Regions from separate parts of the Burkholderia anthinoferrum genome, predicted to be linked through region 4. Evidence: riboswitches for the same ligand, from Rfam matches in the RefSeq annotation. Region 4 holds a riboswitch; each other region holds the start of a gene.
The links. Region 4 has a riboswitch for cobalamin ahead of cobG (precorrin-3B synthase). Riboswitches for the same ligand answer to the same signal wherever they lie in the genome.
Positions count from the first base shown of each region.

Region 1 (7,411 bases), on a different contig from region 4:
GCCCGGATGCGCACGTGCGTAGTCGCGATAGACGTTGGCGAGCGCGGCCAGCGCGTCCTTGCCGGTGCGGCCGGCCAGCGCGTCGGCGGCGCGCTCGGCCAGCTCCTGCAGCGCGAACAGCGCGATCCGGCTCTTGAGATCGTCGAAGCTCGCGACATGGGAATACAGGCTCGCCAGCTTGACGTCGAAATGCCGCGCGAGCGCTGCGCCGGTGAGTTGCTCGAAGCCGGTTTCATCGGCGAGCTGCGCGCCGGCTTCGACGAGCTTGTCCACGGTAATGCCGGCACGCGCCATGACGAATGCTATGCGGGTTAGTCAAAAAACTAATTTTATTAGCTTTTGCCGTGCTGTCAATTTTCCGCGCGTGCCGGTGTGGTGCGTCGCGCCGCTGCGTGGGGCCGTCAGAACGTATAGCTCACCTTGCCGAACGCGGTGCGCCCGAGCGTGTTGTAGCCGTACGCGGTCATGTATTGCCGGTCGAACAGGTTCGACAGCGACGCCGACACCGTCAAGTGCGAATTGATCCGGTACGACGCGCGCAGGCTCACCGTCAGGTACGACGCCAGATACTGCCGGTTGGCCGGGTCGTCGAACGTCGAGCCGCCGTACAGCAGCGACGCGCCTGTGCTCAGCGCGTGCAGCTTCAGTTCGTCCCACGTGTGGTCGACGTTCAGGCTGACCGTCTGGCGCGGCCGGCGGCTGAGCCAGGTCTGGTTGGTCTCGTCCTGCGGATTCAGGATGCCGACCGCGACGCTCACCGGCGTCGAGCGGCCGATCGTTCCCTTGTACGACAGGTCGATGCCGCGAATGTGCGAACGGCCGATGTTCATCGGCGAGAACGTCGCCGGGTTGTACGCGATCAGGTTGTTGACGCGCGTGTCGTAGATCGCCGCGGTGAACATGCCGTACGCCGTGTTCGCGTCGAGCGCGGCCTCGACCGACGTGCTGCGTTCCGGGCTGAGGTTCGGATTGCCGTAGCCCGGGTAGTACAGGTCGTTGAACGTCGGCAGGCGGAACGCGTTGCCGTACGACACGCGCGCCGTGTAGACCGGCGTGATCGCCCACGACAGCGCGGCGTTGCCGGTGTTCACCGCTTGCCCGGCGATGATCTCGTGACGGCCGGCGACGAACATCGTCACGTTGCCGAGCGTCGCCGACTGGTGCAGCGAGAACGCGGAATCGTTGCGCGTCGGCACGCCGCCGGGAATGTCGACCGGCAGGAACGCCTGTTCGCGCGTGAAGTCGTACGCGAGCTTCGATTCGCCCGACAGCGGCAGCCCGAACAGGTGGAAACCGTGCGCCTGATGGGTCAGCGACGTCGACGTGCTGATGCGCTGCGAATTGATCTGGTCCGTCGCGAGGGCCGGGTTGTCCGCGTAGATGAACTGGCGATCGTTCGCATAGCCGAACGACTGGTCGAACTGCGTATCGGGCGTGATGTCGAGATGGAATGCGACGCCGGTCGTCAACTGGTGATCGCGTTCGCGATTCGCGTAGCCGCTGTTGTCGTAGGACAGATCGGAGCGGTGGTACAGCGCGAACGTCGAGATCGACCAGTTGTCGCGCGCATAGCCGAGCCGCGCGTCGAGATCCTGCGCGTGATACGGGTTGCGGCCGTCTTCGTGGCCGTAGAAGAAGGGCCGCGTCGCATCGATGCCGGCCGTGTTGTAGTCGTGCAGCCCGAGCGAATAGGTGAGCCCGCCCAGCGCGGCCAGCGGCCCGGTCGACGGCACCGTGCCCGACGTGCGGAACTGCGTGTCGAACGTCTTGTTCGAGCCGCCGCCGAACGACACGGTGGTCTGGTTCGGCTGGTTGGCGGCGCGGCGCGTGAAGAGTTGCACGACGCCGCCCATCGCGTTGTTGCCGAACGATGCGGCGGCCGGGCCGGAGATCACCTCGACGCGCTCGAACGCTTCGGTCGGCAGGTCGGCCCACGGCGCGATGCCGGTGGTCGGCGAGCCGATCCGGATGCCGTCGATGAACACGGCGACCTGGCTCGCCGACGAGCCGCGGATGCTGACCGACGCGGACGAGCCGGGCCCGCCGTTCTGCGCGACGGTCACGCCCGGCAGCGTCGCGAGCGCTTGCGTGATGCTCGGGTCGGCCGGCGACAGCCGGTCGAGATCCTCGCGCGTGAGCACCTGCGTCGACGCATAGCGCCGGTCGAACGATTCGGGCAGGTGCCGCGTGTCGGTCACGCTGATCGTGGGCAGGTCCGCGCCTGACGCCAGTGCCGCGGGCTGCGCAGGCGCCGCGTCGCCGGCCGCATGGGCGAGCGGGGAAAGCAGCGCGGTGGCGGCGGACGTGGCAAGCAGGTGACGAAGGTTCATGAGACAGCGGGACAAAGCGTGTGACGTGTACGGCGACCGTGAGCCGGGGGCCGGCAGGGGATGCATGCCGACGGCGTGTCGGGGCGGCGCTTCCGGCCGGGAAGCGGATTCGGGAACGATGGACATCTGACGGATCCTGAGGTCGGGTCGTCCATGCAACAGGCGGCCGCCAACGGCGGTGCTTGCACATCGGGACACCCCGCCCGGTGCGGCTGCTGGACCTCGGGTCGATGGCAGGTCTCCTGGCTCGCGGGTCGCCATCCGTGCGGGCCTTCCCGGTTTCCCAGTGGCATGCGGTGGCACGGATTCGCCGCTCACAGTTGCGGGGGCAGCCGCAGATTCGAGACGTCGCCTCGCCTGCGTTCCCTTTTGATCCCATCCCTGGGAACCATCAGCGCGCAAGGGTAATGGCGCGCGGTCGGGCACGTCAATCGTCCGGGCGCGCGCGGATGCGAAAAAACGTCATTACCCGGTGTCGGCTTTCCGGATGCTTGCGTTCGAGGTGCCCGGGCGGCGTTTCAGGTCTGAAGAAACGGTCGGGTTCGAACGCATCCGTCGCATCCGCGCGGCGGCGATCGCGCGCGTATTCATGAAGACGCCTTCAGACCGACTTCGGGACGACGACGTAATCAGTCCGGGGCGCGAAACCTGGCGCGACGTGGAGGCGGGGCGGTGCGCGCATGACAGGATCTTCATGCGCGCCGCGACGCTCAGGCCGGTGCCGACACCAGCGCGCAGAAGTTCTCGAGATCGACGTTGCCGCCGCTGATCACCACGCCGACGCGCTTGCCCTGCAGCGCGTCCTTCATCCGTCGCACGGCGGCGAACGCCAGGCAGCCGGTCGGCTCGACGACGAGCTTCATGCGCGTGGCGAAGAAGCGCATGCAGTCGACCAGTTCCGCGTCCGTCGCGGTCAGGATGTCGTCGACGTCGCGGCGCAGGATCGGGAACGTAAGGTTGCCGACGTGCTGCGTCTGCGCGCCGTCGGCGATCGTGCGCGGCGTGTCGATGTGCACGATCGTGCCGGACCGGAACGATTGCTGCGCGTCGTTGCCGGCTTCGGGCTCGACGCCGTACAGCTTCGCGTGCGGCGACAGCGCGCGCGTGGCGAGCGCGGTGCCCGACAGCAGCCCGCCGCCGCCGAGCGGCGTGAACACCGCGTCGAGCGGCCCGACTTCGTCGAACAGTTCCTTGGCCGCGGTGCCCTGGCCGGCGATCACGTCCGGGTGATCGTAGGGCGGAACCAGCGTGAGCCCGTGCTTTTCCGCGAGCTCGCGCCCGATCTGCTCGCGATCCTCGGTGTAGCGGTCGTAGGTCACGACGTTGCCGCCGTAGCCGCGCGTCGCGGCTATCTTCGCGGCCGGTGCGTCCTGCGGCATCACGATCGTCGCGGGAATGCCGAGGATGCGCGCCGACAGCGCGATTGCCTGCGCATGGTTGCCCGACGAGAACGCGACGACGCCGTGGCGGCGCTGTTCCGCGTCGAAGCGCGACAGCGCGTTGAACGCGCCGCGGAACTTGAACGCGCCCATGCGCTGCAGGTTCTCGCACTTGAAGAACACCTGTGCGCCGAGCGCGTCGTCGATCGTCCGCGACGTCATCACCGGCGTGCGGTGCGCATGGCCTTCGAGCCGGGCCGCGGCGGCGGCGACGTCGTCGTACGTGGGGAGAGTCGGAGAATTCATGGTCGCTCGGGGTCGAAAAAGTCAGTCAACTGGAATGCGGGGCGCGCCGCGTCACTTCGCATCGTTGTAGACGGTGGCGCGCGACACGCCGAGATGCTGCGACACGATCTCCATCGCGCGGCGCACCTCGAGGAAGCCGTCCGCCTTCAGCGTCTGCATCAGCTCGCGGCGCTGGTCGGTCTTCAGCTCGCGCGGCGTCGTCGCGAGGCGTGTCGCGAAGGCGTCGATGCGCTGCCGGATCGCGTCCGCGCCGGCCGGGTCGAGCGTTTCGACGACGGCTTCGCCGTCCGTGCGGCAGAACTGGCTCAGCATGCCCTGGAAGCCGCGGAACAGCGTGACGTCGGCATTCAGGCACAGCGCGGCCACGTAGCGCCCGGTCGAATCCTTGATGCCGATCGACGTGCTTTTCGCAGTGCGGCCGTCGGCGAAGCGGTTCGGATAGTTCGCGAGCACCTGCGGGAAATCGTCGTCGGCGATGCGCGCGAGGCCGAGTTCGGTTGCGGGATCGCCGACCGCGCGCCCGGACAGGTTGTTGTGAATCGCGAGGATCGCGTGCTCGGGCGTGCGCAGGTCGTGCACGACGACCTCGGTGAACGGCGCGAACATCTCGCCGAGCCCTTCGGCGATGCGCTGCACCTGCTCGATCAGCGATGCCTGCTCCGACAGCAGTGGTTTGCGGTTCGTGCTCATGCGTGCTCCTGCGGGGCGGGGGCGTCCGTCGTCTCGGGGCGCGTGATGTCGGCCAGCAGCGGGCGCGCGATCCGGACGTAGTCGGCTGCGTCGAGCACGACCGAGCGGTCGAGGCGGCCCGCGTTGAACGCGATCTCGGCGTTGCGCTCGACCAGCGCCGGATCGACGACGAGCGTCACGTTCGCATCGAATACGAACGGCGGCACGGCACCCATCACGCAGCGCGTGACGGCGGCCGCGAGGTCGGGCGAGGCGAGCGTCGCCTTGCGCCGGCCAAGCGCATCGGCGACCTTGCGGAAGTCGATCTTCAGGTGGCCGGGAATTACCGCGAGCGCGGTGGCGCCGCCGCCGTCCTTGAACGTGCAGAGCATCGCCTTCGCGCCCTGTTCGGGGCGCGTGCCGCGCAGCGCGGCAATCGCGTCGGATTTGCCTTCCGCTGGATGCTCGAGCACGCGGAAACGCGCGCCGGCGGTAGTCAGCAGGTCGCAAAGCGTGTCGAAAACGGGAGAGTCGTTCATGGCGCTCCGGGAGGCAGGCAGAGGCGCAGACGCGCTGGGATTAAAGAATTGTCCAAGTATAGACGTTTTGTCGCAGCCCTGACAAAGGCGAGACCGGTCGTCGCTGTCCGGCCTTGCCGACGCGGCCCGTTCTCCAGCAGCCGAAAGGAGATTTCATATCGCGGAATTCGCATCGGTTTCCCGCCGCCGCGTTTTACCGCCGCTTGAAACCGTGTTTTGCATCGCAAAAACGCTTGGCTATCTCATTGAAAAACAACAAAAATTTATATCTTATGTCTTATATAAGACTTGACCGAAATGTTGCCGGACGGGATTACTATTGAGTCCATGCAGTTCGCTTCGTCACACGCGGCGGGCACGCTGAACTCTTTACTCAAATGCGCTTCGTTCCCAGGAGATAGACATGTCCCAATATCAAGACGACATCAAGGCAGTGGCTGGCTTGAAGGAAAACCACGGCAGCGCGTGGAACGCCATCAGCCCCGAGTATGCGGCCCGCATGCGTGCCCAGAACAAGTTCAAGACCGGCCTGGACATCGCGAAGTACACCGCGAAGATCATGCGCGCCGACATGGCCGCGTACGATGCCGATCCGTCCAAGTACACGCAGTCGCTGGGTTGCTGGCACGGCTTCATCGGCCAGCAGAAGATGATCTCGATCAAGAAGCACTTCAACAGCACCGAACGCCGCTACCTGTACCTGTCGGGCTGGATGGTCGCCGCGCTGCGCTCGGAGTTCGGCCCGCTGCCGGACCAGTCGATGCACGAAAAGACCTCGGTCAGCGCGCTGATCCGCGAGCTGTACACGTTCCTGCGCCAGGCCGACGCCCGTGAGCTGGGCGGCCTGTTCCGCGAGCTGGATGCGGCGAAGGACCCGGCTGCCAAGGCCGCGATCCAGGAAAAGATCGACAACCACGTCACGCACGTCGTGCCGATCATCGCCGACATCGACGCCGGCTTCGGCAACGCGGAGGCGACCTACCTGCTGGCCAAGCAGTTCATCGAAGCGGGTGCGTGCTGCATCCAGATCGAGAACCAGGTGTCGGACGAGAAGCAGTGCGGCCACCAGGACGGCAAGGTCACGGTGCCGCACGAGGACTTCCTCGCGAAGATCCGCGCGATTCGCTACGCGTTCCTGGAGCTGGGCGTGGACGACGGCATCATCGTCGCGCGTACCGATTCGCTGGGCGCCGGCCTGACCAAGCAGATCGCCGTGACGAACCAGCCGGGCGACCTGGGCGATCAATACAACTCGTTCCTCGACTGCGAGGAGCTGTCGGCCGATCAACTGGGCAACGGCGACGTCGTCATCAAGCGCGACGGCAAGCTGCTGCGTCCGAAGCGCCTGCCGAGCAACCTGTTCCAGTTCCGCGCCGGCACGGGCGAAGCGCGTTGCGTGCTCGACTGCATCACGTCGCTGCAGAACGGCGCCGACCTGCTGTGGATCGAAACCGAAAAGCCGCATATCGCGCAGATCGGCGGCATGGTCAGCGAGATCCGCAAGGTGATCCCGAACGCGAAGCTGGTGTACAACAACAGCCCGTCGTTCAACTGGACGCTGAATTTCCGTCAGCAGGCGTACGACGCGATGAAGGCCGAAGGCAAGGACGTGTCGGCGTACGACCGCGCGCAACTGATGAGCGTCGAATACGACGACACCGAACTGGCCAAGCTCGCCGACGAGAAGATCCGTACGTTCCAGGCCGATGCATCGCGTGAAGCAGGCATCTTCCACCACCTGATCACGCTGCCGACGTACCACACGGCCGCGCTGTCGACCGACAACCTGGCCAAGGAATACTTCGGCGATCAGGGCATGCTCGGCTACGTGGCCGGCGTGCAGCGCAAGGAAATCCGTCAGGGCATCGCGTGCGTGAAGCACCAGAACATGTCCGGTTCGGACATCGGCGACGATCACAAGGAATACTTCAGCGGCGAAGCGGCGCTGAAGGCAGCGGGCAAGGACAACACGATGAACCAGTTCGCGTAATCGTCATATCCGCGGCAGAAAGCCAATCCGTGACGGGTTGGCTTTTTTTCATTCGACGCGTGGAGCGCGTGATTGCCCGGCACCTCGTTTCGAGCGGGGGTGTCTATCGCGATTCGAACAGGATGTTTGTGTACGCAACTGATTCAGGGTTTGCCTGAGTAGCGAAAACGCTGATTCGCACGGCGTGTGTTCGCGTTG
Region 1 is NZ_LFZP01000051.1:425,300-432,710, forward strand. It holds gene C5F75_RS22430 (TetR/AcrR family transcriptional regulator) at 1-273, opposite strand, end outside; gene C5F75_RS22435 (TonB-dependent receptor domain-containing protein) at 402-2,330, opposite strand; cobalamin riboswitch at 2,546-2,738, opposite strand; gene C5F75_RS36435 (hypothetical protein) at 2,796-3,026, opposite strand; gene C5F75_RS22440 (threo-3-hydroxy-L-aspartate ammonia-lyase) at 3,041-4,015, opposite strand; gene C5F75_RS22445 (helix-turn-helix transcriptional regulator) at 4,067-4,705, opposite strand; gene C5F75_RS22450 (YbaK/prolyl-tRNA synthetase associated domain-containing protein) at 4,702-5,223, opposite strand; gene C5F75_RS22455 (isocitrate lyase) at 5,627-7,213, shown strand.
Region 1: it holds a riboswitch for cobalamin, as region 4 does, so the genes downstream of both, C5F75_RS22435 (TonB-dependent receptor domain-containing protein) here and cobG (precorrin-3B synthase) in region 4, are expected to answer to the same signal.

Region 2 (7,411 bases), on a different contig from region 4:
GAGCGGAGAAGCGTAGAAGCGTAGAAGCGGAGAAGCGGAGAAGCGGAGAAGCGCCATATCCCACCTGCCGCGGCGGATAGCCGGCGATCGCCCGCCACCCGCCGCGTCCGCGATCAGGCCAGCGACCGGAACAACCAGTAAAGCCCGGCCGCCAGCGCGATCGACGCCGGCAGCGTCAGCACCCATGCGAGGACGAGGCTGCGCACCGTGCTCCATTGCAAGCCGGAGCCGTTCGCCGCCATCGTGCCCGCGACACCCGACGACAGCACGTGAGTCGTCGATACGGGCAACCCGTACACGTCGGCGGCGCCGATCGTCAGCATCGCGACGAGTTCGGCCGATGCGCCCTGTCCGTACGTCAGATGCTGCTTGCCGATTTTTTCGCCGACGGTCACGACGATCCGCTTCCAGCCGACCATCGTGCCGAGACCCAGCGCGATCGCGACGGCGACCTTCACCCACGTCGGAATGAACTTGGTCGCGTGGTCGAGCTGCGTGCGATAGTTGTTGATCGCGAGCTTGTCGTCGGCCGCGAACGCGGGCTGGCCCGACTTCTCGATCAGGCGAATGGCTTCGGAGACGAGATACATCGTGTTGCGCACGTTGTCGACGTCGCGCTGCGGCACGGCCGCCATCGAGCCCGACGCGCCGACGGCGGTCGCGAGCGACGTGGATAACTGCGCGACGGCCGGCAGCACGGCGGGCGTCAGTTCACGATGCTGCACGTAGTGTTCGACATCGGCGCGCGGGTTCGCGGACGGCGCGACGCCGTTCGTATACTTCCCGAACGTCGCGGCCGCCTGGTTCGCGACGGCCACGAAGGTCTGCGATTCGGCGGGCGTGACGGCCTTGTTCAGCGCATATGCGGTGGGCACCGTGCCGATCAGGATCAGCATGATGAGGCCCATTCCTTTCTGCCCGTCGTTCGACCCGTGTGCGAACGACACGCCGGTGCAGGTGAGGATCAGCAGGCAGCGAATCCAGAACGGCGGCGGCTGGTCCTTCGGCGGTTCCTTGTACAGCTCGGGAATCCGCACGACGGCCTTCAGCGCGAGTAGCAGCAGCGATGCACACAGGAAACCGACGATCGGCGAGAGCAGAAGCGACTTGCCGACGCCGAGCGCCTGGCCCCAGTCGACGCCGCTCGTGCCGGACGGCCCGTGCATCAGCTGGTTCATCAGCCCGACGCCGATGATCGAGCCGATCAGCGTATGCGAGCTCGAAGACGGCAATCCGAAATACCAGGTCGCGAGGTTCCAGACGATCGCGGCGATCAGCAGTGCGAACACCATCGCGAAGCCCGCGCCGCTGCCGACCTGCAGGATCAGCTCGACCGGCAGCAACTGCAGGATGCCGAAGGCGACGGCACCGCTCGAGACCATCACACCGAGGAAGTTCCACATGCCCGACCAGATCACTGCGACGTTCGGCGTCAGCGAGTGCGTATAGATCACGGTGGCGACCGCATTCGCGGTGTCGTGGAAGCCGTTGACGAATTCGAAGCCGAGCGCGATCAGCAGCGCGGCGCCGAGCAGCAGATACGGGAACAGCGTCCCTTCGCGGACCGGCGCCAGATCGGCGAGCAAGTGCGTGGCGATATAGACGGCGCCGAGCACGAGCACCAGCAGGAACGCGGCATAACCGATCTGCCTGTTGCGTGCGACGGAGCCGGGATGGTGCGGGGAGGACGAAGCGGGTTGATTCATGACGGCATCTCGTGAGGGAACCGCGTCCGATCCTAGCTGCGGCTAGCAGTCAGTTTGATGACAGTTGGGACGACGAACGGTGCGTCTTACGGGATGTAAGGAAAGCGGCGGCATGTGACGCGTCGGGGCGCATCGTCTACCCACATCGTGAACGAGACAGTGGCCTACGCACCCGTGTCGTGCACGTCGTCTGTCGCGGCCAACGTCCAGCCGCCGGGCGACGCGACGAACGTCGTGCACGACAGCGGCGCGACGTCGAGGCGGGCGGCCGCCTCGCGATCCATCCGCAGCACGTGCGCGATGGCCGCGCGGACGATCGGTGCATGCGTGATCGCGACGACATCGCGATCGCGCGGCAATGCGGCCAGCCATGTGCCGACCCGATGCGCGGCGGCGTCGAACGATTCGCCGCGATGCGGCGACGCGGACGGCGAGCCGATCCATGCTGCAAGTTCGTCGGGCAGGTCGCGCGCGAGATCGTGCAGCCGCTTGCCGCGCCAGTTGCCGTAGTCGAGGTCGCGCAGCGCATCGTCGATATCGGCGTGCAGCAGCCCGAGTGCGTCGGCCGTCTGCCGTGCGCAGCGTGCCGGGCTGCACAGCACGAGCGAGCCGGCAACGCCCATCCATCGGCCGCGCAACGCAGCGGCTTCGGCGAGCCCGAGTGCGTCGAGCGGATCGTCGTCGGGAAACGTGCCGGTGCGCATGGCGCGGGTCGATGCGTGCGCGATCAGGCGCAGCGAGGCAGGCAGGGTCATGTCGGTTGTCGGATGATCCGGAACGGGATGTGCTTGCCCATGTGGCATCGCTTCAATACGCGAACGTTCGCGCGTACAATTCGCCCGATACGAAGCGCGGAAGCCGGTGCAATTCCGGCGCGGTCGCGCCACTGTAACCGGAGAATCGATGATCCCGGAAGCCAGACCTGCCTTCGTACCCATCCATCATTTGTCGGGGCGCGATTCCCCTGAGGTGCATCCATGAGCGAAGCAGTGCTGAAGCCGGCGGTCGTGCCGGCACCCATCCCCGTCCGTGAGCTGTTGCCGTGGGCCGTGTTCGTCGGCCTGATCCTGCTGCTCGCACTCTATTTCGTCGGTGCGGAACAGGGCGCGACGTCGCTCGTGCCGGGCATGGTCGTACACGAATTCGTCCACGACGGCCGCCATCTGCTCGGCTTTCCCTGCCACTGACGCGGAGTAAAAGATGGTCGGAAAGCTGCTCATGCGCGGGATGCTCGCCGGCATCGCCGCGGGCCTCCTCACGTTCGGTTTCGCGAAAATCGTCGGCGAACCGCAAGTCGATCAGGCAATCGCCTTCGAGGAAAAAACCACCGCCGCCCAAGGCGAGGCGCCGGAGCCCGAGCTGGTCAGCCGCCACACGCAGGCCGGCCTCGGGCTGCTGACGGGCGTCGTGACCTACGGCGCGGCATTCGGCGGGCTGTTCTCGCTGGTCTTCGCGTATGCATACGGGCGCGGCAGCCGCCTGCCGGCGCGCCCGCTCGCCGCGTGGCTCGCGCTGGCGGCGTTCGTCGCGCTCGTGATCGTGCCGAACCTCAAGTACCCGGCCAATCCGCCGTCGGTCGGCGACCCCGACACGATCGGCTATCGCACGGGCCTGTTTTTCCTGATGATCGCGATCTCGGTGGCGACGATGGTGTTCTCGGTCAGCGTGCGCCGCCATCTGCTGGCGAAGCTCGGGCAGTGGAACGCATCGATCGTCGCCGGGCTCGTGTTCGTCGCGATCATCGCGGCCGTGCAGATCGGGCTGCCGTCGGTCAGCGAGTTGCCGGCCGATTTCCCGGCGGCCTTGCTGTGGAAATTCCGCGTGGCGGCCATCGGCATGCAGGTGATCATGTGGACGACGATCGGCCTGCTGTTCGGCGCATGGGTCGAGCGCGGCGAGCGCGCGGGAATGCGCGCCGCCTGACGCGCGGGGCAACCGGGCGCGCCTAGCGCAGCATGCGCGGCGCGCTCCACGTCGATTCGCGTGCCAGCGCGACGAACGCGGCCAGATAGTCGATCGATGCATCCGCTTCACGGATGCCGAGGAAGATCTGCTTCGCGATGCCCTTCTTGCCGAGCTTGACCGGCACGACCGGCATCCGGTCCGCGTACTCGTCCGCGAGCCACCGCGGCAGCGCGGCCACGCCGCGCCCGCTCGCGACCATCTGCAACATGATGTCGGTCGTCTCGATCGACTTGTGCCGCCTCGGCACGATGCCGGCCGGCGTCAGGAACTGGTTGTAGATGTCGAGCCGATCGGTTTCGACCGGGTACGTGATCAGGATCTCGTCGGTCAGCTGCGCGGGCGTCACGTAGTCGGCATGCGCGAACCGGTGCGAATCCGCGACCACGAGCACCTGTTCGTAGTCGAACACTGGATCGAAACGCAGCCCCGGCTTGTTCAGCGGATCGGGCGTCACCAGCACGTCGATGTCGTAACCGAATAGCGCGCCGATGCCGCCGAACTGGAAGCGCTGCTTCACGTCCACGTCGACGTCGGGCCAGCGCGACAGGTACGGTGACACGACCTTCAGCAGCCACTGGTAGCACGGGTGGCACTCCATCCCGATGCGCAGCGTGCCGCGCTCGCCCTTCGCGTACTGCTTCATCCGTTCCTCGGCGAGCTCGAACTGCGGCAGCAGCCGGTTCGCCAGCTTCAACAGATACTGCCCGCCCTGCGTGAGCCGCAGGCCGCGGCCTTCCCGGTCCCAGATCGGTGTGCCGAGCTGCTGCTCGATTTTCCTGACGGTATGGCTGAGCGCCGACTGCGTGAGGTGCAGTGCATTGGCCGCCGCGGTCAGCGAGCCCTGGCGCTCGACTTCACGAATGACGACGAGATGGAATCGTTCCAGCATGGATGGCGCTCATTCCATGAATACATGAAGAATGTTAATGGATGAATGAAATAATGCCATTTTATTTCATGGTTTGAAATCCCTATGATGGCTGCCGGATCTTCATTTTTCTCTGGACGGCAGCTTCATGGTCACGACACACAACCTCGGTTTTCCGCGCATCGGCGCGAAGCGCGAACTCAAGTTCGGTCTCGAACGCTACTGGAAGGGCGAATCGTCGCGCGACGAACTGAAGGCGCTCGGCGCCGAGTTGCGGCGGCGCCACTGGCACGACCAGCGTGATCTCGATCTCGCACCGATCGGCGACTTCGCGTTCTACGACCAGGTGCTCGACATGAGCTTCACGCTCGGCAACCTGCCGAAGCGCGTGCAGGACTTCCACGGCGATGCGCTCGACAACTATTTCCGCGTCGCGCGCGGCCGTTCGGCGCAGTCGGCGGAAGAACATGCGGCGTGCTGCGGCGGTGTCGCGGCCGGCGAAATGACGAAGTGGTTCGACACGAACTACCACTACATCGTGCCGGAGTTCCACGCGGATACGAATTTCTCGCTCGATCCGTCGCGTCTGCTGCAGCAACTGGCCGAAGCGAACGCGCAGGGCGTGCGCGCGAAACCGGTGATTCTCGGCCCCGTCACGTACCTGTGGCTCGGCAAGTCGAAGGACGATTCCGATCGCCTCGCGTTGCTGCCGAAGCTGCTGCCGGTGTACGGCGCGCTGCTCGACACGCTGACCGCGCAGGGCGTCGAATGGGCGCAGATCGACGAGCCGATTCTCGTGACCGAGCTCGATGCCGAATGGCGCCAGGCGTTGCGCACCGCGTACGCGGCGCTGGAAACGCGCCGCATCAAGCTACTGCTCGCCACGTACTTCGGCCAGCTTCAGGACAACCTGACGCTCGCGGCGTCGCTGCCGGTCGACGGCCTTCATATCGACGCGATCAACGCGCGCGACGAAGTCGACGCGCTGGTGCGTGAACTGCCGGCAGACCGCGTGCTGTCGGTGGGCGCGATCAATGGCCGCAACATCTGGAAGACCGACCTGAACGCGACGCTCGACTGGCTCGAACCGCTCGCGAAGCAACTGGGCGACCGGCTGTGGCTCGCGCCGTCGTGCTCGCTGCTGCATGTGCCGGTCGATCTCGCGAGCGAGGAGAAGCTCGACGCGGAAATCCGCTCGTGGCTCGCGTTCGCGCTGCAGAAACTCGACGAGTTGAAGGTGCTCGCGATCGCGCTGAACGAAGGCCGCGACAAGGTGGCCGGCGCGCTCGCCGCGAATGCCGCCGCGATCGATTCGCGCCGCCGCTCGCCGCGCGTGAACAACCCGGCGGTGAAGGCCGCAATCGCGCGCATCGACACGCAGCTCGGCAACCGTGCGAGCCCCTATACGCAGCGTGCGTCGAAGCAGTCGGCGCGACTGAACCTGCCGGCGTTTCCGACGACGACGATCGGTTCGTTCCCGCAGACCGCCGAGATCCGCCAGGCGCGCAGCCGGTTCAAGGCCGGCGCGCTGGACGAAGCCGGCTATCGCACGGCGATGCAGGCCGAGATCGAACGCAGCGTGCGCGAACAGGAGTCGCTCGAACTCGACGTGCTCGTGCATGGCGAAGCCGAGCGCAACGACATGGTCGAATACTTCGGCGAGCAACTCGACGGCTACGCGTTCAGCCAGTTCGGCTGGGTCCAGTCGTACGGTTCGCGCTGCGTGAAGCCGCCGATCCTGTTCGGCGACATCAGCCGCCCGAAGGCGATGACGGTCGAGTGGATCGCCTATGCGCAGTCACTGACGGACAAGCCGATGAAGGGCATGCTGACCGGCCCGGTGACGATCCTGAACTGGTCGTTCGTGCGTGACGACCAGCCGCGCTCGGTATCGTGCTACCAGCTTGCGCTGGCGATCCGCGACGAAGTGCTCGATCTCGAGAAGGCGGGCGTGCGCGTGATCCAGATCGACGAAGCGGCGCTGCGCGAAGGTCTGCCGTTGCGCCGCGCGCAATGGAGCGAATACCTGAAGTGGGCCGTCGAGTCGTTCCGCATCGCCGCGAACGGGGTGCAGGACGATACGCAGATCCACACGCACATGTGCTATTCGGAGTTCAACGACATCATCGCGTCGATCGCCGACATGGATGCCGACGTGATCACGATCGAGACGTCGCGCTCGGACATGGAGCTGCTCGACGCGTTCGACACGTTCAAGTATCCGAATGAAATCGGGCCGGGCGTGTACGACATCCATTCGCCGAACATTCCGACGCAGGATCACATCGTCGGGTTGATGAAGAAGGCGGCCGAACGGATTCCGGCGGAACGTCTGTGGGTGAACCCGGATTGCGGGCTGAAGACGCGGCAGTGGGCGGAAGTGATTCCGGCGCTGACGAACATGGTCGCCGCCGCGAAGACGCTACGCAATCAGGTGCAGTGACGCAGCGAACGCGGTGCGGTACCGTCGCGATCGACGATCGGACGAAAAAAACGACCCGCGGCAGCGGGTCGTTTTTTGTCATGCATGGATGTGCACCACGCGTCGAGCGCTACGCGGTGCGCGTGCCGCGCGGCAGCGCGTCGTTCGTCTTGCCGGGCGCACCCGCATCGTCGATGCGGACGCGGCGCGAGATCAGCCACACGCAGAGCGACGACAGCACGGCCGCACTCGTGTACTGGAGCGCGAGCGGCCACCATTGCGGCGCGGCGTGCTGCGCGATGATGGTCGCGACCAGCGGCGTGAGGCCGCCGGCGAGCGCGCCGCACACCTGGTACGCGATCGAGATCGCCGTATAGCGGATCCGCGCGACGAAGATGCCGCTGACGAAGCCGGCGACGACCGAGTAGTAGCCCGATTCCGCGAGCGTCG
Region 2 is NZ_LFZP01000046.1:3,266-10,676, forward strand. It holds gene C5F75_RS17690 (inorganic phosphate transporter) at 114-1,706, opposite strand; gene C5F75_RS17695 (histidine phosphatase family protein) at 1,871-2,461, opposite strand; cobalamin riboswitch at 2,512-2,650, shown strand; gene C5F75_RS17700 (CbtB domain-containing protein) at 2,684-2,893, shown strand; gene C5F75_RS17705 (CbtA family protein) at 2,907-3,629, shown strand; gene C5F75_RS17710 (LysR family transcriptional regulator) at 3,652-4,560, opposite strand; gene metE (5-methyltetrahydropteroyltriglutamate--homocysteine S-methyltransferase) at 4,688-6,982, shown strand; gene C5F75_RS17720 (MFS transporter) at 7,092-7,411, opposite strand, start outside.
Region 2: it holds a riboswitch for cobalamin, as region 4 does, so the genes downstream of both, C5F75_RS17700 (CbtB domain-containing protein) here and cobG (precorrin-3B synthase) in region 4, are expected to answer to the same signal.

Region 3 (7,411 bases), on a different contig from region 4:
GCGGCCGGGCGGCTCGGCAATTTCATCAACGGCGAACTGTGGGGCCGCGTGACCGATCCGACGGCGCCGTGGGCGATGTTGTTCCCGGGCGCGATGCGCGACGATGCGGCATGGCTGCCGAAACATCCGGAACTCGTCGAGAAGTGGCATCTCGCCGACGTGTTCATGCAATACCAGATGCTGCCGCGCCATCCTTCGCAGCTCTATGAAATCGCGCTCGAAGGTATCGCGCTGTTCTTCGTGCTGTTCCTGTTCGCGCGCAAGCCGCGGCCGATGGGCGCCATATCGGCGCTGTTCCTGATCGGTTACGGCCTCGCGCGTTTCACGGTCGAGTTCGCGCGCGAGCCCGACGACTTCCTCGGTCTGCTGGCGCTCGGCCTGTCGATGGGGCAGTGGCTGTCGTTGCCGATGATCGTCGCGGGTATCGCGATGATGGTCTGGGCGTATCGCCGCCGCGCGGCGAACGCGAATGCGGCCGCATGAGGCGGCTGCATGACGCGGTATCGATGCACGCGCGATCGGCGCGAGCATCGATACCGGATGCGCATGAAAAACGCCGGCCCTCGGGCCGGCGTTTTGCGTTTCGGCGACTGCGCGATGCGCGTTACTTCATCTGCACGGAGCCGTTGACGGTGACCGACACGGTGGCCTTGCCGCCTTCGACCGCGATCGGCGCGCTCATCTTCGCGCTGTCCATCGGCGCCGCGGCCATCGCCATCATGCGCGGGTACGGCTGCACGTTGCGGCCGCTGCCGACGTTCACGTCGCGGATCGTGTAGCTGCTGTAGCCGAACGCCTTCGCGGCTTCGTCCGCGCGGGCGCGGAACGACTTGATCGCCTCGGTCGTGAGCTTCTGCTCGGCCGCGCGCTGCGCTTCCGGCGACAGCGAGAACTCGACGTTCGCGACCTGCATCAGGTTCGACAACTGGCCTGCCAGCTTCGACGCCGCGGCGAAATCGCGCGATTCGAGCGCAACCTCGGTGCGGCCGCGCCATGCGGAGATCTTGCCGTCGCGATCGGTGCTCGGATACACGGAGAACGCGCCCGTGTGCGCGGTGACGCCCGATACGCCCTTGGCCTGCGACAGGGCCGCGTCCGCACGCTGGTTCAACTGCGCGGTGAGGCTGCCCGGGTCCTTGGCCTGCTGCTCGTAGAACAGCGTGATGTGGATGATGTCCTGTGGTACGTCGGCGCTCGCCTGCGACGAGAGCGACAACACACCCGCCGGCTCCGGAAAGTGCGGGTTCGCCGTCTGGGCGTGTGCGGCGGGCGACGCGAGCGTCAGCGCGACGGGGACGGCGGCGGCGAGGGCGAGCGACAGCGCGAGTGCGGATTTCTTGGTCATTGTTGGACTCCTTGTGCGAGGGCGCGCACGCGGATCACGCGTGCGCGACGCGGGCGTGCCGCGCGACGAAAAAACGACAGCCGGCCCGATCGGCCGACAGCGGTTGCTTAGGCCGCGCGAACGTGCCGCGAGTTCCGTGACGGCAGGGTGTACTGACCAGATTTGACCTTTGGCGCGTGCCTACTTCATCAACTTTTCGGTGATGAACCGCCATTCGGCGCGCGTGACGGGCGTGATCGACAGCCGGTTGCCACGCGCGAGCACGCGCATGTCGGCGAGCTCGTCGTGCTCGCGCAGCGCGGCGAGCGGCACGAGCGGCGATTTCTTCACGAAGCGCACGTCGACGAGCAGCCAGCGTGGCGCTTCCCGCGTCGATTTCGGGTCGTAGTAGGGGCTTTTCGGATCGAACTGCGTGGGATCGGGGTAGGGCGTCGACGATACTTCGGCGAGGCCGGCGATGCCTGGCTCGGGGCAGCTCGAGTGATAGAACAGCACGCCATCGCCGATCTTCATCGTGTCGCGCATGAAATTGCGCGCCTGATAGTTGCGCACGCCGGTCCACGGCAGCGAGCGCTGCGGTGCGTTGGCGAGATCGTCGATGCTTGCTTCGCCCGGTTCGGACTTCATCAGCCAGTATTGCATGGTCGTGATCGGCGCAGAAGGGGCATGAGGGCCTGCTTGCATGCGCGCGCCGCATGCAAGCAGGCCCTCAAAAAGGAAACGGCATCGGGAACTCCCGATGCCGTTGGATAGGCCCCCACCTTGGCCGCTAGGCCGGCATCCTGAACCTGAGGTTCAGAATTGGTCGCAGTTAGCAGCACTTCGGGTACATCAGACAGAGTGACGCGCGCGCCCGTGCTACAAATTTCCGCAACCGTGCACATGGCATTGGTTCAAGGAATATATGACCTTGGCGAACCAGGCAGGGAAGCTGACTGAACTGTGATTCGATGCGCCAATTTGACCACCGTTGACCGCCGAGATCAAGGGGAATCGACACATCGTTTGAAACGTTACTGCGTCTCGTGCTGTGCGAGCACCGCGCCGAGCTGTTCGTTCATCTGGTGCATTGTACGACGGATTTCCTCGGCCGGAAATGCTTCACCGTGCCGCACGCTCGTTTGCAGCCGCAGCAATTCCGATGCAAGCGACAGCGCCGCCATCACCGCGATGCGATCGGTGCCGCGCACCGAGCTGTTCGAGCGGATTTTCGACATTTCGGCGTCGACGCGCGCGACCGCTTCGAGCAGCGCCGCTTCGGTCTCGGCCGAACAGGCGAGCCGATAGGCCTGACCGAGAATCGAGACTTCGATCTGCTTGGTGCTCATGCATGTTCTCCGTGGCTGGCCGCGTCATCGCCATCCGTGCGCGCCTGCGCATCGAGCAGGTCGAGCTGGTTGTCGGCTTGCTCCGCGCTCTTCGAGCGCGGCAGCTTTTCGAGAATCGCGTTCAGTTTCACCTGGGCGTCGTCGATCTTCGCCGACAACGTGTCGCGCTCGGCCGCGAGCGCATTGCGTTCGTCGCGCAGCTGCGCGAGCTCCGCGCGGACCGTGTCCGCTTCCGCGCGCAATTGCGCGACCTGCTCCTCGAGCGCGAGCCGTTCCGAGTGATAGCGCTTGTTCAGCGAAATCAGACGGCCAATATTTTGAGACAGGGTTTCGAGTTCGTTGAGCATTTGCTGCGTCCTCTAAAGACCCAGCATTTTAGCGCGGAATACCGCGCAATCTGACATCTGTAACGTTTCCAGTCGTAACACCCCTGCTTCTTGCCGCGAATGGGTGCGTCTCGCGCGGGTCCGGACGCTTCCTTGACGCTTGCACGACCGGCTCCTAAACTGGCGCCGCCTCGGTGCTCGCGCGCAGGATGCGCGGTTAAACGGGAAGCAGGGTGCGGGCTCCACGCGCGCCAACCTGCGCTGCCCCCGCAACGGTAAGCGGCCGCGTCGCGTGACGCAGGCCGGCTCGGGCGCGTTTCGCGTGCAGGTCGCACGCGGGCGCGGGCCACTGCGCGTCGTCGCGCGGGAAGGCGAGCCGGACCGCCGCCAGCCCGGATACCGGCCGAGACGGGGAGCCCGCACGGGCTCCATGACGCGCGGCCTGCGGGGAAGCAGGGCGCGCAATGCTTCACGGAACGTTCTTCGATGCCGACCCCAATCGTCCGCCACGCGCCCACGTCGCGCCCGGCCGACTCCCGCAAGCGGATGCGCCGCGCGTCGTGCGTGCGGCCGTGCGCGGCATGAACGCCGCGCGCGCCGCCGCCATCTGGGCCGCGCTGGCCGCCACGGTCGCGCTGCTGTTCGTCGCGTCGCTGTCGATCGGCAGCGTGCCGATGTCGCCGTGGCAGGCGCTCGCGTCGCTCGTGCCGCATGGCGGCGATACCCTCGTTGCCGATATCGTGACGACGCTGCGCCTGCCGCGCGCGCTCGCGGGTTTCGCGTGCGGCGCGCTGCTCGCGCTGGCCGGCGCGTTGTTGCAGGTGCTGCTGCGCAATCCGCTCGCCGAGCCGTACGTGCTGGGCGTGTCCGGCGGCGCGGCCGGCTTCGCGCTCGTCGCGATGATCGCGGGCGGCGCGTGGTGGCTCGTCGACGCATCGGCGTTCGCGGGTTCGCTCGTCTCGGTCGCGCTCGTGCTCGGTCTCGCGAGGCGCGAGGTGTGGCGCGGCGAATCGCGCGATGCATCGCCGCGGCTGCTGCTCACGGGCGTCGTGATCGCGGCGGGGTGGGGCGCGCTCGTCACGCTGTTGCTGTCGCTCGCGCCCGACGCGCGGCTGCGCGGCATCATCTTCTGGCTGACGGGCGACCTGAACGGCGCGACGGCGCCGTGGTTCGCGTGGGGCGCGCTGCTGCTGTGCGCAGGCGTCGCGCTGCCGGCCGCGCCGCAACTGAACGTGCTGCTGCGCGGCGACGCCACCGCGCAAGCGCTCGGCGTGCCGGTCGCGCGCCTGCGCGTGCGGATCTATCTCGTCGCGTCGCTGGCCGCCGCGGCCGCGGTGACGACGGCCGGCACGATCGGCTTCGTCGGCCTCGTCGTGCCGCATGCGTTGCGGCTCGCGTTCGGCAACGACCAGCGGATGCTGCTGCCGGCCGCGATGCTCGCGGGCGGCGGCGGCGTGATGGCGGCCGACCTGCTCGCGCGCACCGCGATCGCGCCCGCGCAATTGCCGGTCGGCGTGATGACCGCGTTGATCGGCGTGCCGGTGTTCCTGTGGATGTTGTTGAGGAGACCGATGCGATGACGGGTGCCGCACTGAACGCCGCTGCCGGCGACATGCGCTACACGGCCGTCGACCTGACGCTGAAGGCCGGCGCGCGCACGCTGCTCGACGGCTTCACGCAGGCGTTCCGCCCCGGCGAGATCTGGTGCGTCGCCGGGCCGAACGGCGCCGGCAAGACGACGCTGCTCGCCACGCTCGCGGGATTGTGGCCGCCCGCCGCAGGACACGTCGAGATCGACGGCCGGCCGCTTGCCGCGTGGCGCCCCGAACGACTCGCGCAGCGCCGCGCGCTGATGCCGCAGCAATTACACGATGCGTTCAGCGCGACCGTGTTCGACACGGTGCTGCTCAACCGCTTTCCGTATCTCGGCGGCTGGGGCTGGGAGCGCGACGGCGACCGCGCGGCCGCGCGCGCTGCGCTCGCGACGTTCGACCTCGCCGCGCTCGCGTCGCGCGACGTGATGTCGCTGTCGGGCGGCGAGCGGCAGCGGGTCGCGCTGGCCGCGACGCTGTGCCAGGATGCGCCGCTGATGCTGCTCGACGAACCGCTCGCGCATCTCGACCTGCATCACCAGATCGACTGCCTGACCGCGCTGGCTGCGTGGCTCGCGGCCGGCTCGCGCACGGTGATGTTTTCGTGTCACGACCTGAATCTCGCGCGGCGTTTCGCGACGCATGCGCTGTTGCTCGACGGCCGCGGCCATGCGTGGGCCGGCCTCGTGCACGACGTGCTGACGCCCGAGCGCGCGAGCGACGCGTTCGGCTATCCGCTCGTGCTGATCCGCGAGAACGGCCGCGATGCGCTGCTGCCGGCGTGGCCTGCGCGACCATGACCTTTCCTGTTCCGACTTTTCCGATGCGCGGCGCATGCCGCGCGCACGACACGGCTCCTCGATGACGACTCCGACCCAATTCCCGCCCGCGATCGCGCCGCTCGACGACGCATTGCGCCAGCGCCTGCAGCATGTGATCGACCACAAGACCAAGCCGCCCGGCAGCCTCGGCCAGCTCGAGGCGCTCGCGCTGCAGATCGGCCTGATCCAGCGCTCCGAGCGGCCGGTCGTGCAGCGTCCCGTGACGATCGTGTTCGCGGGCGACCACGGGATCGCGGCCGAAGGCGTTAGTCCTTACCCGCAGGCGGTGACCGCGCAGATGGTCGCGAACTTCCTGGCCGGCGGCGCGGCGATCAATGCATTCTCGGGCGTCGCGCAGAGCACGCTCGAGATCGTCGATGCGGGCGTCGCGTCGCCGCTGCCGCTGTCGGACCGGCTGGTGTCGCTGCCGGTCGCGCGCGGCACGCGCAACTTCGCGGCGGAGCCGGCGATGACGCGTGAAGAAGCGATGACGGCGCTGGCAGCCGGCGCGGCGCGTGTGCGCGTGCACGCATCGCTCGGCACGAACGTGATCGGTTTCGGCGAGATGGGGATCGCGAACACGTCGTCGGCCGCGTGCCTGATGAGCCGCCTGCTCGACGTACCGATCGACGCATGCGTCGGCCGCGGCACGGGCCTCGACGACCAGGGCCTCGCGCACAAGCGCGCGGTGCTCGGCCGCGCGCTCGTCAAGCACTCGCATGCGATCGCGCCGCTCGACGTGCTCGCGACGTTCGGCGGCTTCGAGATCGCGATGATGACGGGCGCGTACCTCGCGGCCGCGAGCGAGCGGATGACGATCCTCGTCGACGGCTTCATCGCGACCGCCGCGCTGCTCGTCGCCGAGCGCATCGCGCCCGGCGTGCGCGACTACTGCGTGTTCTCGCATACGTCGCACGAGGCCGGCCACCGGCGCATGCTCGAACATTTCGGCGCGAAGCCGCTGCTCGCGCTCGACCTGCGGCTCGGCGAAGGCACGGGCGCCGCGCTCGCGCTGCCGCTGGTGCGCGCGGCGGCCGCGTTCCTCGCCGAGATGGCGAGCTTCGAATCGGCCGGCGTCGACGATCGTGACGCCTGAGCGCGCGCGCGGCATGCGGGCCGAACTGCGCTACTTCTTCGTCGCGCTCGGCTATTTCACGCGCGTGCCCGTGCCGCGCTCGATCGGCTACGCGGCCGGCGATCTCGACCAGGCCGCGCGTTATTTCCCGCTCGTCGGCGCCTGCGTCGGCGCATGGGGCGCGCTCGTCTATCTCGTTGCACTGCGGGCGCTGCCGGCATCGATCGCGGTCGGGCTGTCGATGGCCGCGACGCTGTTCGCGACCGGCGCATTCCACGAAGACGGCCTCGCCGACAGTTGCGATGCGTTCGGCGGCGGCTACACGCGCGACGACGTGCTGCGCATCATGCACGATTCGCGGATCGGCACGTTCGGCGCGGTCGCGCTCGTGATCGCGCTCGGGCTGAAATGGCAGGCGCTCGCGTCGATGCTGCCGCTGCGCGCCGCATGGACGATGATCGCCGCGCATGCGGCGAGCCGCGCGATGGCCGTGAGCCTGCTGACGACGCTCGACTACGTGCGGCCAGAAGGCAAGGCGAAGCCGGTCGCGCAACGGATGGGTGCACGTGCCGCGTGCATCGCGGCGGTGTTCGGATTGCCGTGGCTGTTCTGGCCGGACTGGCGCATGGGCGTTGCCGCATGCGTGGCGCTCGTGCTGATGCGCGCGTGGCTGGCCCGCTATTTCGTGAAGCGGATCGGCGGCTATACGGGCGACTGTCTCGGCTTCGCGCAGCAACTGGGCGAACTGGCGATCTATCTCGTGGTGCTCGGATGGATGTCGTCCTGATTCGTCATCCGGCCGTCGGCATCGAGCCCGGCGTTTGCTACGGGCGCAGCGACGTGCCGCTCGCCGAACCGGCTGATGACGGCGCACGGGCCGTGCGCGCGCATCTGGCGGAACTGGGGGTGCCGTCGCCGGAACAG
Region 3 is NZ_LFZP01000019.1:92,832-100,242, forward strand. It holds gene lgt (prolipoprotein diacylglyceryl transferase) at 1-483, shown strand, start outside; gene C5F75_RS05530 (SIMPL domain-containing protein) at 605-1,345, opposite strand; gene C5F75_RS05535 (EVE domain-containing protein) at 1,526-1,987, opposite strand; RNA gene ssrS (6S RNA) at 2,096-2,277, opposite strand; gene C5F75_RS05545 (cell division protein ZapA) at 2,359-2,673, opposite strand; gene C5F75_RS05550 (ATPase) at 2,670-3,020, opposite strand; cobalamin riboswitch at 3,175-3,421, shown strand; gene C5F75_RS05555 (FecCD family ABC transporter permease) at 3,464-4,579, shown strand; gene C5F75_RS05560 (ABC transporter ATP-binding protein) at 4,576-5,391, shown strand; gene cobT (nicotinate-nucleotide--dimethylbenzimidazole phosphoribosyltransferase) at 5,453-6,508, shown strand; gene C5F75_RS05570 (adenosylcobinamide-GDP ribazoletransferase) at 6,522-7,274, shown strand; gene cobC (alpha-ribazole phosphatase) at 7,259-7,411, shown strand, end outside.
Region 3: it holds a riboswitch for cobalamin, as region 4 does, so the genes downstream of both, C5F75_RS05555 (FecCD family ABC transporter permease) here and cobG (precorrin-3B synthase) in region 4, are expected to answer to the same signal.

Region 4 (7,411 bases):
GCGTTGCCGGGGTGCGCATCGAGGCAGCGCACGAGCCAGAACTGGTGCGGCGGGATCGCGTCGAGATGCGCGAGCGGCTCGCGGCCGAGCGTGAACAGCGGGCGCCTGAACGGCGCGAGCGCGGCCTCGATGCCGGCCCAGTCGTCGACCATCCGCCAGTCGTCGCCCGGTTGCGGCGTCCACGGCGCGCGTCGCAGCGCCCAGAGCGGCACGCCCGCGGCGCGCGTCGCCGCCGCGGCGTTCGCGCTGATTTGCGCGGCATACGGATGCGTTGCGTCGATCACGAGACCGATGCCGGCGTCGCGAAGATACGCGGTGAGCCCGGCCGCGCCGCCGAAACCGCCGACGCGCACGTCGCAGCGCAGATCGTCTGGCGTCTTGCCGAGACCGGCGAGACTGTAGACATGATGTGGGCCGAGCGTGCGCGCGATCTTCAGCGCATCGCCGGTGCCGCCGAGCAGCAGGATGCGCGGGCTCATCGCGCCTCCCCGACGAAACGGCCCTGCCGGTCGATCGCGAACATCTCGACCGAGACCGACGGCGGCACGATGTCGCGCGCCACCCGCAACGCATGCGCGCAGACGAGATCGCCGAGCGGCACGCCGTCGGCCTGCGCGAGTTTCAACGCTTCCTGGCTCGTGTTCGCGGCGCGCATCGCGGCCTGCAGCGCATCGCTCGCGCCGGCCTCGGCCGCCCACTGCGCGAGCAGCGGCAGATCGATGCTCGAATGGCGGCTGTGCAGGTCGAGATGGCCGGCCGCGAGCTTGCTGAGCTTGCCGAAGCCGCCGCACATCGACAGGCGCGCGACCGGCGCGCGCCGCAGGTGCTTGAGCACCGCGCCCGCGAAATCGCCCATTTCGATGAGCGCCATGTCGGGCAGACGGTAGTGCGCGCGCATCGCGTCCTCGCTCGCGTTGCCCGTGCAGGCGGCGATGTGCGCGATGCCGTTCGCCCGCGCGACGTCGATGCCCTGATGAATCGACGCGATATAGGCCGAACACGAGAACGGCCGCACGATGCCGGTCGTGCCGAGGATCGACAGCCCGCCGACGATGCCCAGGCGAGGGTTCATCGTCTTCAGCGCGAGCGCCTCGCCGCCTTCGACGCCGATCGTCACGTCGAAGCCGCCCGCGTAGCCGTGTTCGGCGGCGAGCGCTTCGAGGTGCGTGGTCATCATCTGGCGCGGCACCGGGTTGATCGCCGGTTCGCCGACCGGCAGCGTCAGCCCCGCACGCGTGACCGTGCCGACGCCCGGCCCGGCATGAAAGCGCACGCCGGGCGCCGCCGCGAGCGCGACACGCGCGAAGATCAGCGCGCCGTGCGTGACGTCCGGATCGTCGCCGGCATCCTTGATCGTGCCGGCTTCGGCGCCCTCGGCCGTGGCGCGGCAGAATTCGAGCCGCATCATCACGCGCTGCCCCTTCGGCAGCACGATCTCGACCGCGTCGTCCGCGTGACCCGCGAGCAGCAGCCGCGCGGCCGCGAGCGACGTCGCGGTCGCGCAGCTGCCGGTCGTGTAGCCGAAGCGTAGCGGCGCGGGCTGTTCGGGGGTTTCGTCGCGCATCACGCGTCCATTGGGTTCGACGTGTTCGACATATGCGACGAGCCGGCCGCGTCTGTCGCGTCGGCCTTGCGCACGTCGTACAGCGTGACGGGCAGCGGCTGCCGCCACGTGTCGAAGCGGCCGAGCGGCTCGGCATGCGCGAGCGACACGCGCGTGAGCGTGCCGCCATGCGCATCGCGCCACGCGGCGAGCGCGATCTCGCCCTGCAGCGTGACCGCGTTCGCGACCAGCCGCCCGCCGGGTTTCAGCGACGCCCAGCACGCGTCGAGCACACCCGGCGCCGTCGCGCCGCCGCCGATGAAGATCGCGTCGGGCGCGGCGAGCCCCGCGAGCGCAGCGGGCGCGCGGCCCGCGACGAGTTGCAGGCCCGGCACGCCGAGCGTATCGCGGTTGTATTCGATGAAGCGCTGCCGCTCCGCATGCGCTTCGATCGCGATCGCCTGGCAGGATGGATGCGCGCGCATCCATTCGATGCCGATCGACCCGCTGCCGGCGCCGACGTCCCACAACAGTTCGCCGGGGGCCGGCGCAAGACGACCTAGCGTCATCGCGCGCAGGTCGCGCTTGGTGAGCTGGCCGTCGTGGCGGTATGCGTCGTCGGGCAGGCCGGGCGTGAGCGCGCGGCGCGGCGCATCGGGCCCCGCCTGGCAGTCCAGCGCGACGAGATTGAGCGCGGCGGTTTCATCGACGTTCCAGTCCTGCGCGAGGCCGTCGATACGGCGCTCGAGCGGTCCGCCCAGATGCTCGAACACGCTGACGCGCGTCGGCCCGAAGCCGCGTGCGGCGAGTTCGGCCGCGACGGCGGCCGGCGTGCGGCCGTCGGCGCTCAGCACGAACAGGCGCCGGCCCGGCAGCAGATGGCGCGCCAGCGTCGCGAGCGGACGCCCGACGAGCGACACCGCGCCGACGTCCTGCAGCGCCCAGCCGAGGCGCGCGGCGGCGAGCGACAGCGACGACGGCGCGGGCAGCACGCGCCATTCGTCGGGAGAAAGCTGGCGGGCGAGCGTCGCGCCGACGCCGAACAGCATCGGGTCGCCGCTCGCGAGCACGCATACGGGCGCGCCGCGGCGCGCGAGCAGCCCCGACAGGTCGAACGGCGACGGCCAAGCTTCGCGCGCGGCCCGCAGCCGGGCGGGCAGCATGTCGAGATGCCGTTTCGCGCCGACCACATGCGTCGCGTCGAGCAGCGCGCGCCGCGCGTGGCGTCCGAGCCCCGCGTAACCGTCGTCGCCGATGCCCACTACCGTCAGCCACGCCGTCATGCACCCTTCCCCATCGTTCGATTCCATCGTGTCGCCGCGCGGCCGTGAAAGCGCCGGTGCAGCCGTCCGCATTGCGAAAAACGGCATGGTACCGTGTTCCACCCGGCGTTTCATCCGCCGGCCCGCCAGCGCCCGATCGTTGCCCGCTTCGCCCGCCGCGAGCGGCCGGCCGGTCGCGAATCGCGGCCGAAATCGGGTATCCTACGGCCGTTCGTTCGCCGGTGCCCCTCGGGGCCGAAGAGGGAACACAGGGCGCCTCGAGCGCCGCTGTGGCTGCCCCCGCAACTGTAGACAGCGAGCCGATCTCCCCCTCATGCCACTGGTTTCACCGGGAAGGCCGGGAGCCGGCGCCGACCTGTCAGCCAGGAGACCTGCCGGCCAGAAAGTGCGTGCGTGCCAGTCGGCGTCGGGCGGGGTGTACCGATGCGTTGGCCGCGGCGCCACACTGTCCCGGTATCCCGTTGAATTCCGCTCCCGATTCGATTCCTGCGTCGCCCGCCGTGCGCCCGTCGGCTTGCCCGGGGCTCGTGCGCGTGGTCGCGGCCGTCGACGGCGGGCTGTGCCGGATCAAGCTGCCGGGCGGGCGGCTCGACGCGCGCCAGGCGCGCGCGATCGCCGCCGCCGCGCGCCTGTACGGCTCCGGTGCGATCGACGCGACCAATCGCGCGAATCTCCAGCTGCGCGGCATTCGCGACGGCGCGGCCGATGCGCTGGCGCACGCGCTGCTCGACGCGGGGCTCGGCCCCCGCGCAAGCGCCGACAACGCCACCGTCGATGCAGCCGCGCTCGCGGCGAGCGACGACGTCCGCAACGTGATGGTGAGCCCGCTCGCCGGGCACGACCCGGCCGCGCTCGTCGATAGCCGCGCGCTCGCCGAGTCGCTGCTCGACATGCTGGCGAGCGAGCCGCGCCGCGGCGAACTGTCGCCGAAATTCTCGATCCAGCTCGACGGCGGCGAAACGGTCGCGGCGCTCGATCATCCGCACGACATCTGGCTGGCGGCGTGGCGTCGCGGCGACGGTGCGATGCGTGTCGCGGCGGGGCTGGCCGGCTGTCCGCCGGTTGCGCGCGGCGACCGGCCGGCTTCGGTCGACGTATCGCCCGATCAGGCCGTCGCGCTGGTTCGCGCGCTGCTGCGCGCGTTCCTCGATCTCGCGCCGGCCGAGGTCACGCGGATGCGCGCGTTGCTGGAGACGTGCGACGAACGCACGCTGCTCGAACGCGCGCAGCACGACCTGCCCTTCCCGCTCGCGGCCGATCCGGCGCTTGCCGACTGGCGGCGCACGCGCACCGACCCCGCGTTGCGCTTCGGCGCCCGCCCGTCGCGCGACGCGGCGCGCTGCAGCATCGGCGCGCAATTCGCGCTCGGCCGGCTCGACGCGGCGCAACTGGAACGGCTCGCGGCGCTGGCCGAAGCCGACGGCGACGGCACGCTGTCGATGACGCCGTGGCAAGGCGTGTTCATGCACGGCGTCCCGAACGCGCGTGCGGCCGCGATGCGCGAAGCACTCGCGTCGCTCGGCCTCGTGTGCGCGTCGTCCGAACCGCTGGCGGCGCTCGTCGCGTGCACCGGCAGCGCCGGCTGCGCGAAAGCGCACGCCGACACGAAACTCGACGCGCGCGCGCTCGCCACGCGTCTCGGCCATCCGCTCGACGTGCATCTGACCGGTTGCGAACGCCACTGCGCGCTGCCGCACCCCGCCGCGCATACGCTCGTCGCGGTGGCGCCCGCGCACTACGACCTTTACCGGCGCGACGCGACCGCGGGCCTCGGCGCCCCGCTCGCGCGCCATCTGACGATTGACCAGGCCGCGGTCCGACTCATGGACGCGCGGCACACCCAGGACACCACCGATGCTTGACTACATTCGCGACGGGCAGGAAATCTACCGCCAGTCGTTCGCGACGATCCGCGCCGAGGCCGACCTGTCGCAGATCCCGCCCGATCTCGAGAAACTCGCGGTGCGCGTGATCCATGCGTGCGGGATGGTCGACATCGTGTACGACCTGCGTTTTTCCGCCGGCGCCGGCACGGCCGGCCGTACCGCACTCGCGGCCGGCGCGCCGATCCTGTGCGACGCGAGGATGGTCGCCGAAGGCATCACGCGCGCACGGCTGCCCGCGGCCAATCGCGTGATCTGCACGCTCGGCGAGCCGGAGGTGCCCGATCTCGCGCGGCAACTGGGCAACACGCGTTCGGCCGCGGCGCTCGAACTGTGGCGCCCGCATCTCGCGGGCAGCGTCGTCGTGATCGGCAATGCGCCGACCGCGCTGTTTCATCTGCTCGACATGATCGACGCCGGCGCGCCACGCCCCGCGCTGATCCTCGGCTTCCCGGTCGGTTTCATCGGCGCGGCCGAATCGAAGGCGATGCTCGACGCCGACAGCCGCGGCGTGCCGTACGTCGCGCTGCTCGGCCGGCGCGGCGGCAGCGCGATGGCCGCCGCCGCGGTCAATGCGCTTGCAACGGAGGTCGAATGACGACGGCGCGCGGACGGCTGTTCGGGGTCGGCGTCGGCCCGGGCGACCCCGAACTGATGACGATCAAGGCGCTGCGCGTGCTGCAGGCGGCGCCGGTGGTCGCGTATTTCGTCGCTAAAGGCAAGAAAGGCAACGCGTACGGCATCGTCGAGGCGCACCTGCTCGACGGGCAGACGCAACTGCCGCTCGTCTACCCGGTGACGACCGAGGCGCTGCCGCCGCCGCTGTGCTACGAGACGGTGATCGCCGATTTCTACGACACCGCGGCCGAGATCGTCGCCGCGCACCTCGATGCGGGCCGCGACGTCGCGGTGATCTGCGAAGGCGACCCGTTCTTCTACGGCTCGTACATGTATCTGCACGACCGCCTCGCGCCGCGCTACGACACCGAGGTGATCCCCGGCGTGTGCGCGATGCTCGGCGGCACGGCCGTGCTCGGCCAGCCGCTCGTCTATCGCAACCAGAGCCTGTCGGTGCTGTCGGGCGTGCTGCCCGAGCACGAACTGCGCGAGCGGCTCGCGCGGGCCGACGCGGCCGTCGTGATGAAGCTCGGCCGCAATTTCGACAAGGTGCGGCGCGTGCTCGACGAACTCGGGCTCGCGAAGCGCGCGCTGTACGTCGAGCGCGCGACGATGGCGAACCAGCGCATCGTGCCGCTCGACGAGGTCGATCCGATGGCGTCGCCGTATTTCTCGCTGCTCGTCGTGCCGGGGGAAAAATGGCAAGGATGACGACGCCGCCCGCGATCGTGATTCTCGGCGCGGGCGCGCTCGATACCGCACGGCGTATCCAGGCGCGTTACCCGGGCGCCCGCGTGCACGGGCTTGCCTCGCGCGTCGACGCCGACGTGTCGTTCGACGAACTCGGCGCGCACCTGCGCGAACTCTATGCACGCGGCTTGCCGATCGTCGCGTTGTGCGCGGCCGGCATCGTGATCCGCTGCCTCGCGCCCGCGCTCGCCGACAAGGGCGTCGAGCCGCCGGTGCTCGCGGTCGCGGAGGACGGCTCGGCCGTCGTGCCGCTGCTCGGCGGGCTGATGGGCGTCAACGTGATCGCGCGTGAAATCGCCGCATGCGTCGGCGTCGCGCCGGCGATCACGACGAGCGGCGAACTGCGCTTCGGCGCATGCGTGCTCAATCCGCCGGAAGGCTATGCGCTCGCCGACCTCGCGCAAGGCAAGCGCTTCGTGTCCGACCTGCTCGCGGGCGCGTCGACGCGCATCGACGGCGCCGCGCCGTGGCTCGACGGGGTCGCGTTGCCGCGCGATGCCGCGGCCGCGCATGCGATTCGCGTGACGCCCGATGCGTGGCGCGGCGCGCGCGACGAACTCGTGATTCATCCGCGCAGCGTGGTGGTCGGCGTGGCGGCGGATGCCGTGCATGCAGCGCAAGCGCTCGCCGTGCGTATCGAAGCCGCGCTCGACGCGCAAGGCCTCGCGCGGCTGGCGCTCGCGGCCATCGTCGCGCCGGCGTCGGCGATCGGCGACGCCGCACTGGAAGAAGCGGCGAGCACGCTCGACGTGCCGCTGCGTTTCGTCGATAGCGGTGGCGATCGTGACCGCGACGCGCCCGCGGACGCCGCCACGCTGCTCGGCCGCGCATTGCGCGTCACGCATACGTTGCATGACGCATCGAACGGTCTCGCGTGCGCGGTCGCATCGCAGCCGGTCGATCCGGCCACGCTCGGCCGCGCACGCGGCCGCCTGACGGTGCTCGGCCTCGGCCCGGGCGGCGCAGCATGGCTCACGCCGGCCGCGCGCGCGGCGCTCGCGGACGCGACCGACATCCTCGGCTACACGACCTACGTGAACATGGCCGGCCCGTTTCGGGCGGACCAGCGCGTGCACGGCACCGACAATCGCGAGGAAATGCAGCGCGCGCGCCATGCGTTCGAACTCGCGGCCGAGGGCCGCCGCGTCGCGGTCGTGTCGTCGGGCGACCCCGGCGTGTTCGCGATGGCCGCGGCCGTGCTCGAAGCGCTCGACGAAGCACGCGACCCGCAATGGGCCGCGGTCGACTTGCGCGTGGAGCCCGGCATCTCCGCGTCGCTCGCGACGGCCGCGCAGGCCGGCGCGCCGCTCGGCCACGATTTCTGCGCGATCTCG
Region 4 is NZ_LFZP01000032.1:141,981-149,391, forward strand. It holds gene C5F75_RS10070 (cobalt-precorrin-6A reductase) at 1-479, opposite strand, end outside; gene C5F75_RS10075 (cobalt-precorrin-5B (C(1))-methyltransferase) at 476-1,564, opposite strand; gene cbiE (precorrin-6y C5,15-methyltransferase (decarboxylating) subunit CbiE) at 1,564-2,826, opposite strand; cobalamin riboswitch at 3,029-3,219, shown strand; gene cobG (precorrin-3B synthase) at 3,288-4,688, shown strand; gene C5F75_RS10090 (precorrin-8X methylmutase) at 4,681-5,307, shown strand; gene C5F75_RS10095 (precorrin-2 C(20)-methyltransferase) at 5,304-6,038, shown strand; gene cobJ (precorrin-3B C(17)-methyltransferase) at 6,035-7,411, shown strand, end outside.